Regions from separate parts of the Mesobacillus stamsii genome, predicted to be linked through region 2. Evidence: riboswitches for the same ligand, from Rfam matches in the RefSeq annotation. Region 2 holds a riboswitch; the other holds the start of a gene.
What was found. Region 2 has a riboswitch for S-adenosylmethionine ahead of J2S25_RS04035 (methionine ABC transporter ATP-binding protein). Riboswitches for the same ligand answer to the same signal wherever they lie in the genome.
Positions count from the first base shown of each region.

Region 1: another riboswitch for S-adenosylmethionine. It lies ahead of metK (methionine adenosyltransferase); the one in region 2 lies ahead of J2S25_RS04035 (methionine ABC transporter ATP-binding protein).

Region 1 is NZ_JAUSUN010000005.1:190,825-195,528, reverse strand. It holds gene pckA (phosphoenolpyruvate carboxykinase (ATP)) at 51-1,640, opposite strand; SAM riboswitch class I at 1,839-1,980, shown strand; gene metK (methionine adenosyltransferase) at 2,223-3,425, shown strand; gene asnB (asparagine synthase (glutamine-hydrolyzing)) at 3,660-4,704, shown strand, end outside.
Region 2 is NZ_JAUSUN010000004.1:33,260-37,963, forward strand. It holds gene J2S25_RS04020 (toprim domain-containing protein) at 1-257, shown strand, start outside; gene J2S25_RS04025 (thioredoxin family protein) at 265-576, shown strand; SAM riboswitch class I at 764-867, shown strand; gene J2S25_RS04030 (O-acetylhomoserine aminocarboxypropyltransferase/cysteine synthase family protein) at 948-2,264, shown strand; SAM riboswitch class I at 2,378-2,492, shown strand; gene J2S25_RS04035 (methionine ABC transporter ATP-binding protein) at 2,651-3,676, shown strand; gene J2S25_RS04040 (methionine ABC transporter permease) at 3,669-4,337, shown strand; gene J2S25_RS04045 (MetQ/NlpA family ABC transporter substrate-binding protein) at 4,353-4,704, shown strand, end outside.

The DNA of each region.
Region 1 (4,704 bases), on a different contig from region 2:
CATCAAAACTAAAGGCCATCTCTTCACCAGAGATGGCCTCACTTAAATTCTTATTTAACGGTTGGTCCGCCTTTTTCTTCGATTTCAGATGGTATGTTTGTGAACTTTTTAAAGTTGTCGCGGAACTGGGCTGCGAGCTCGTTTGCTTTTGTATAGTAGGCTTCCTTGTCAGTCCACGCTTTAACTGGCTGGAGGACATCGTCAGGTACACCTGGTACATGCAGTGGGATCTCAAGGCCAAAGATTTCGTCTTTTGCGGTTTCGACGTTCGTCAGTTCGCCTTCTAGTGCAGCCTGGACCATCGCTCTAGTGTACGCCAACTTCATGCGGCTTCCGATGCCATATTCTCCGCCAGTCCATCCCGTATTCACGAGGAATACCTTTGCGTTGTGCTCGGCAATTTTTTCACCAAGCATTTCGGCGTACTTTGTTGCTGCAAGCGGCAGGAAGGGAGAACCAAAGCATGTGGAGAATGTTGCCTGCGGTGATGTAATGCCGCGTTCTGTACCAGCGAGCTTGGACGTGTATCCGCTCAGGAAGTGATACATTGCTTGTTCCTTTGTTAACCTGGCAATTGGAGGCAGTACCCCGAAAGCGTCGGCTGTCAGGAATACAATGGCGTTTGGATGGCCAGCGATGCTTGGATCCACGATATTTTCAATCGCTTGAATTGGATAGGCTGCCCGAGTGTTTTCGGTCAGGCTGCCGTCATCATAATTGGCCACACGTGTATCATCATCGACTACGACGTTCTCGAGAACCGAGCCAAATCGGATTGCCTCAAAGATTTGCGGTTCTCTTTCCTTGGACAAATTGATGCATTTGGCATAGCAGCCGCCTTCGATGTTGAACACACCATTAGCAGACCAGCCGTGTTCATCATCCCCAATCAACCGGCGGTTATTGTCAGCAGATAAAGTTGTTTTGCCTGTACCGGATAGTCCAAAGAACAAGGCGACATCGCCTTCGCGTCCAACATTCGCCGAGCAGTGCATCGACAAAATCCCGTTTTCCGGAAGCAAATAATTCATTATCGAGAAGATCGATTTCTTCATTTCACCGGCGTACTCAGTCCCGCCGATCAAGACGACGCGCTGCTCGAAGGAAATGATGATGAAGGTTTCAGAGTTTGTCCCATCTATTTCAGGGTCGGCTTTGAAGGTAGGGGCTGAAAGGATTGTAAACTCGGATTCATGCTCAGCAAGATCTGCTTCTGTTGGCCGAATGAATAATTGATGGGCAAAAAGATTATGCCATGCATATTCATTGATGACTTGAATGGGTAGGCGGTACTTCTTATCTGCCCCAGCAAATCCGTTGAAAACGAAAACTTCGTCTTTATCTTGGAGGTACTTCAATACCTTATTATATAGCTTCGTAAAAGATTCCTTGGAGATCGGCTGGTTGACTGGCCCCCAGTCGATTTTATCTTTTACGGATTCTTCTTCGACAATAAATTTATCTTTAGGGGAACGGCCAGTATATTTACCAGTCGTCGCTCTTATCGCACCTGTTGACGTCAAGATTCCTTCTTTTCGGTTTAGCACCTTTTCAACTAGCTGGGGGACAGAAAGCTGTACCCGTATATTGCTTCCATTAATTAATCCTGAAAGTTCATTTGATATCCCTACAACGTTCATCGGAGAATACCTTCCTTTTTAAAAGATTCAGATTATGTAATTTCTTGATATTAGTATAGCACATTTAACGAATTAATCTATACTAATATACGGAAAAATTCCATTTGTCCATACGTTAGGAAATTGAGAATGTATTTTGAAAAAAAACCATTGACAGGCCATTATATCTTCGTTATGATTTGGACTTGAACGGATACTCTCTTATCCCGAGCTGGTGGAGGGACAGGCCCAATGAAACCCAGCAACCTGCAAACGAGAATGACAGCTTTTGAATTTGCTGTCCCTTTTTCGGGCAAAGGTGCTAACCTGATGCAAGGGATTTGCCCTTGAACGATAAGAGCGAAAGGCGCGGAATTTAGCAAAAACCTTTCCTCATATTTGGAGAGGTTTTTTATATTGTTTTTTCCTGGCCAATGCATGGGACTACTGCTGGGTTAAATTTTAAAAAAGAAGTTCACCATGAATTTTCCTAATAAAAACTCAGCGTTTATTTCATACTACGTAGGGAATGAGTACCGTATCAAACGAGGTTTGTATTGGGACAGCCTCGGGTCTATTTTTATACATGAGGGAGGAACTCAGATGTCACACAAACGCCGTTTGTTTACTTCTGAATCAGTAACAGAGGGCCATCCGGATAAAATTTGCGACCAGATTTCTGATGCGATTTTGGATGCGATCCTGGCTAAAGATGCGAACGCACGTGTTGCAGCCGAAACATCCGTTACGACAGGCTTGGTCCTAGTTGCAGGCGAAATCACCACTTCTACATACGTAGATATTCCAAAAATCGTCCGTGAAACCATCAAGGAAATCGGCTATACTCGCGCAAAGTACGGATTCGACGCGGAAACTTGCGCAGTGTTAACTGCCATCGACGAGCAGTCAGCTGATATAGCGATGGGAGTTGACCAGGCGCTTGAAGCACGTGAAGGTCAGATGTCAGACGCAGAAATCGAAGCAATTGGTGCTGGAGACCAAGGTTTAATGTTCGGTTTTGCGTGCAACGAAACGAAAGAGCTTATGCCACTTCCAATTTCCTTGGCACATAAAATTTCCCGACGTCTGACGGAAGTTCGCAAGGAAGAAATCCTTCCTTACCTGCGTCCAGACGGAAAAACTCAGGTAACAGTTGAATACGACGAGAATGACAAGCCAGTCCGTATCGATACAATCGTTATCTCAACACAGCACCATCCTGAAGTTTCGCTTGAGCAAATCCAGCGCAACCTTAAGGAACATGTCATCAAGCCTGTCGTACCGGCAGAATTGATTGATGAAAACACAAAATACTTCATCAACCCAACTGGCCGTTTCGTAATCGGCGGACCACAAGGTGATGCAGGTCTTACTGGCCGCAAGATCATCGTAGATACTTACGGTGGATATGCGCGTCACGGAGGAGGCGCATTCTCTGGGAAGGATCCTACAAAAGTGGACCGTTCAGCTGCATACGCGGCGCGTTATGTTGCCAAGAACCTCGTTGCTGCTGGTCTTGCCGAAAAAGTCGAAGTTCAGCTTGCATACGCAATCGGCGTTGCCCGTCCGGTATCCATCTCCATTGATACGTTTGGAACAGGAAAAGTGAGTGAGGACGTACTGATCGACGTTGTGGAAAGCAACTTCGACCTTCGACCTGCTGGTATTATCAAAATGCTGGACTTGCGCAAGCCAATTTACAAACAGACAGCTGCTTACGGACACTTTGGCCGTTCGGACGTTGACCTTCCATGGGAGCGTACAGACAAAGCTGAAACGCTCCGTACTCAAGCTCTCGGCAAATAAGAAAAAGGAGTTACATAGAAATTATGTAACTCCTTTTTCATATCAAACGTCAAATCAGTGATTAGATGGTTTGCGAATGGAGCAAAAGGTGAAAAATAAAGTATTCCCTTAAATTCCCCATGGATTTTACTGCAAAAATTTTGTGTTTAATGATAGGATAAGATGGTATGTTTGGATTGAAAGCAAAAAACATTAATAAATTTTTTTACTGAAATGGAGAAGGTGAAGTACATAATGTGTGGCTTTATCGGATGTGTACATGAGAAAGCGCAGGAATACAGCAGCGAAGATAAGCAGCTGTTCAAGAATATGAATGACATCATCACCCACCGTGGTCCAGATGATGATGGATATTTCTACGATGAGCATATCCAGCTCGGCTTCCGTCGTTTGAGCATCATCGACCTGGAGGCTGGCCATCAGCCATTGACGTATGAAAATGAACGTTATTGGATCATTTTCAACGGAGAAATATACAACTACCTAGAGCTTCGTGAAGAGTTGATCGAAGAAGGACTGACGTTCGAAACCCACTCTGATACAGAAGTGATCATTGCTCTATACAGCCAGGTCAAGGAGCAGGCTGTCGACAAGCTGCGCGGAATGTTCGCATTTGTCATTTGGGATAAGCAAGAAATGGTTCTTTACGGGGCACGGGACCATTTCGGCATTAAACCATTCTTTTATTTTGAAGATGAAAATCGTACATTCTTCGGTTCTGAAAAGAAGAGCATTTTGCTTGGCTTGCAGAATGATGTAATTGATTATAAGGCTCTGCAGCATTTTTTAACATACCAGTTTGTTCCCGAACCGGACACCATGTCTGAGGGCATTTACAAGCTGGAACCAGGGCATTATTTTACAAAAAAAATTGGTTCGCCGATGGAAATAAAGCGTTACTGGAAAGCGAGCTTCTCGCCTATCCATAAATCAGAGGATGAATTTACGAAGGAGATCAGGGATGTCCTGTTCGAATCGGTGAAAATTCATATGCGCAGTGATGTGCCAGTTGGTTCATTCCTTTCTGGCGGGATTGATTCGTCGATCATCGCGTCGATCGCAAAGCAATACCATCCTGGAATCAAGACATTCTCGGTCGGATTTGAACAGGATGGCTTCAGCGAGATTGATGTCGCCAAAGAAACGGCTGATCGACTCGGTGTGGAAAATATCAGCTATGTAATCAGTCCACAGGAATACATGGATGAACTCCCTAAAATTATGTGGCATATGGATGATCCGCTTGCTGACCCGGCCGCTATCCCATTGTATTTCGTAG
Region 2 (4,704 bases):
CGAATGGCACAATCGGTGTTTCAAAGCTTGATGAACTGATAGATTCGCTGGTTGATAAGGATGTTTATATCCTTGTAGATGCTGATGCTTCAGGTGAAAAGCTAAGGAAGCAATTCAAAAGAGAGTTTCCTGAGGCAAACCATTTATACATTGACAGGATGTACCGGGAAGTGGCGACTGCACCAGAAAAACATCTTGCAACTGTTTTAATTGGAGCAAATATTGATGTGCATGCAGAGTACTTAGAAAAAGGATGACTCAAAAATGGAAGATTGGAACAAAACGGAAATCGAAACTTTTCTTGCAGAAAAGCACACAGGGTACCTATACTTTTACACCCCAATATGCGGTACTTGTCAGTTGGCAAGCAAAATGCTGACGGTGATCGAACAGCTGCTACCTGAACTCCGATCCGGAAAAGCAGATTTGAACTTCCTTCCTGAAATGGCTGAACGATTTGAAATAGAAAGTGTACCATGTTTGATTTTAATAAAAAACGGAGAGGTACAGGAGAAAATCTATGCCTTTCAATCCGTTCCTTATTTATTTGAAAAATTAACAGAATTGCAAGGCTGATGGCAAGGGACAAAATCCGGCATTCCAATTATGAAAACCGCCAAATGACCGTGGTTCTTTGGAGATATTTCTCGGGAAATGAAGAATTTTGCCGAATTAGCAAATTCATTCTGAAAAATGAAAATAGATTGACCTACATTTTCGATCGTGGTATCATCACTTTAACGCAATGAAAACAAACTGAATATTCTTATCCAGAGAGGCGGAGGGACTGGCCCGAAGAAGCCCGGCAACCGGTTGGTAAAACACGGTGCTAATTCCTGCAGAGTAAATACTCTGAAAAGATAAGGAGAGTTGATAAATGGCCCTCTTCTTAAGAAGAGGGCTTTTTGTATCACCTTTCCGAAAATTTTATGATTGGAGAGATGAAGATGGCAAATGAGCAAAAAAATTACAGAATCGAAACGATTGGTGTACACGGAGGACAGTCTCCAGATCCGGTAACGGGAGCTAGAGCTGTGCCGATTTATGCTAGTAATGCATTCCAGTTTGAAAACACAGATCATGCAGCTGATTTATTCGCACTCAAGGAGCCAGGCTATATTTATTCGCGAATTCATAACCCTACCGTCACGGCACTGGAGGAAAAGGTCGCCTTGTTGGAGGGGGGAGTTGGAGCCCTTGCCTTGTCAAGTGGTATGTCTGCAATTACGTTGGCGATTTTAAATATCGCCCATGCAGGGGATGAAATTGTCGCTGCTTCTAACCTGTACGGAGGGACTTACAATCTATTTGCCGTAACATTGCCGAAATATGGAATTACCGTTCACTTTGTGGATTCCGATGATCCTGAAAATTTCAGGAAGGCCATTACCCCAAAAACAAAGGCGGTCTACGCAGAAACAATTGGAAATCCAAGTCTTAGGGTATTGGATATAGAAGCTGTCGCGGAGATTGCGCATGAAGCTGGTGTTCCGCTGATCATCGATAATACTTTTGCGACGCCCTATTTATGCCGGCCGATTGAATATGGAGCAGACATTGTCATTCACTCAGCTACCAAGTGGCTTTTAGGCAATGGTACAGTTATGGGCGGAATCATTGTCGACGGTGGGAAATTCGATTGGAAATCCCCTAAGTTTCCTGGTTTCAATGAACCCGACTCTAGCTACCATGATATTGTTTATAGTGAAGCCATAGGAGCCGCCGCATATATTGTGAAAGCAAGGGTCCAGCTGCTTCGTGATCTTGGTCCGGCCATCAGCCCGCAGAGTGCCTTCCAATTGAATCTTGGAATCGAAACATTGCATGTCCGGATGAAAGAGCATGTTGCGAATACGCGGAAGATAGTAGACTATCTTGAGTCACATCCAGCCGTTACTTGGGTCACCTACCCTGGCCATGACTCTCACCCTGATAAGCATCTGGCAGATCGATACCTTCCAAAAGGTGCTGGGTCAGTGGTGATATTTGGAATAGAAGGTGGCCGAGAAGCAGGTGCGAAACTGATCAACGCCTTGACATTATGGTCCCATGTTGCCAATGTCGGCGACGCGAAGAGCTTGGTTATCCATCCTGCAAGCACTACCCATCAGCAGCTCGATTCAGACGGACTCAAAGCTGCGGGTGTTCCGGAAGATTTAATTCGTCTTTCTGTTGGCATTGAAAATAGTGATGATATTATCGCTGACCTCGAGCAGGCTATTGAAAAGGCAACGGGAGTACTTGGGATACCTGCAAGAGTATAATATCAAAGGACCATGAGAAAAAGAATTTTGAAATAATTTTATTGACACCCATTTTTGTTCCGTGCTACAATCACATTCGTAACTAAAATAGCTAGTAAAAATTTAATAGCATACTCTTATCAAGAGAGGTGGAGGGAAGTGCCCGTTGAAGCCCGGCAACCATCAGTAAGCTTGCTTATCTGAAATGGTGCCAATTCACTCAAAGCTGATTGCTTTGGCAGATGAGAGAAAGGATACCGCCTACGACTATGCCTTTCTGCTTATTTGCAGAAAGGCTTTTTACATGAATTTTTTGGTTGCTGAATGGGAAAATAGATTGATAACCTTCCTATTATACTAGGGTATTTTTCAGGTGGATAGAACGGTTGCGAAAGAGGGGGAGTCAATTGATTACGATAAAAAAAGCTAGAAAGATTTATCCTTCAAAAAAAGGCGAAGTCAAGGCGGTAGATGATGTTAATCTTGAAGTAAAAGAAGGCGAAATCTTCGGGGTCATTGGATATAGCGGCGCAGGAAAAAGTACCCTAATTCGTATGTTAAATGGGCTTGAAATTCCAACATCAGGATCTGTCATTGTTGCAGGCAGGGAAGTTTCCAAGATTAAGGGTGCAGAATTAAGAAAAGCAAGACAGGAAATCAGCATGATATTCCAGCATTTCAATCTCCTTTGGTCGAGGACGGTTGCAGATAATATTGCATTCCCTCTCGAAATTGCAGGAGTGCCGAAAGCTGAAAGGGACAAAAGGGTAAAAGAATTGATCTCGCTTGTCGGTCTTGATGGCCGGGGAGATGCTTATCCTTCGCAGTTAAGTGGCGGGCAAAAGCAGAGGGTCGGGATCGCCAGGGCGTTGGCGAATAATCCAAAGGTTCTTCTAGGGGACGAAGCGACTTCCGCACTTGACCCACAGACAACCGACCAAATTCTGGATCTTCTTGTCGATATCAATAAGCGGCTGGGGCTTACCATCGTCCTGATCACCCATGAAATGCATGTCATCCGCAAAATTTGTCACCGAGTAGCAGTCATGGAGGGCGGCAGAATCGTTGAGACAGGACATGTCTTGGATGTGTTTAAGAATCCGCAGCAGCCAATTACGAAAAGGTTTGTCCAACAAGTAACGGAACCAGAGGAAACAAAGGAAACGGTAGACCATTTACTCGACCGGTATCCGCATGGACGGGTGATCCAGCTGACATTCGTAGGCGAAGGGGTCGAGCAGCCGCTAATTACCAATTTGATCCGTAAATTCGAGATAACGGTTACGATTGTACAAGGAAAAATTTCCCAGACACAAAACGGGTCATATGGAATTTTGTTCATCCATCTTGATGGAGAAGAAGAAGAATTGGACAATGCAATTACATTTATCGGCCAGCATGAAGTCGGAGTGGAGGTGATTTCAAATGGCTGAAACTTTGTTTCCAAATGTTAACTGGGACCGCATGTGGGGAGCGACAGTTGATACACTATACATGAGTGCCATTTCTGTGGTCGCTACCTTCCTAATAGGAGCCATCCTCGGACTGCTGCTCTTTTTAACTGCTACAGATAATATATGGGGAAACAAACTGATTCATGTGGTGCTGAGCGCTGTGGTGAATATTTTTCGATCGATTCCATTTATTATTTTGATCGTCCTGCTCATTCCTTTTACGAAAATCATCGTCGGATCAATGATTGGCAAAAATGCTGCATTGCCAGCGTTAATTATCGGATCCGCGCCATTTTATGCTAGGATGGTTGAAATTGGTTTGCGTGAGATTGATAAGGGAGTTATTGAAGCTGCAAGATCCATGGGAGCTAAAACGACAACGATCATCTGGAAGGTTCTTCTTCCAGAATCAATGCCGGCCTTGGTTTCAGGCATTACAGTGACAGCGATCGCGCTTGTAAGTTACACGGCGATGGCAGGAGTCATCGGTGCGGGCGGTCTTGGAAATCTCGCCTATTTGGAAGGATTTCAGCGAGGTCGCAGCGATGTCACACTGATGGCAACCATCATCATCTTAATCATCGTATTTTTAATCCAGATTATCGGTGATTCCATCACAAGGAAATTAGATAAAAGATAAAAGGAGAGAAAGAAAATGAAAAAATGGTTAGTAGCATTTTTAGTATTGATTTTGACAACAGGCCTTGCAGCATGTGGTTCATCTGCAGGAAAAACAGACAGCGGCAAGGAGGACAGCAAGAAAATTGTCGTTGGGGCGTCCAACGTACCTCATGCAGAAATCTTGGAAAAAGCGAAACCGCTTCTTGAAAAACAAGGATATCAAATGGAAATTAAGACATTCAATGACTATGTTGTTCCAAACCAGGCATTGGATTCAGGAGAACTGGATGCCAACTATTTCCAACATATCCCGTACCTGGAGTCACAAATGGCTGACAATGGCTATAAGTTTGAAATTGCAGGGGGAATCCACATCGAGCCCATCG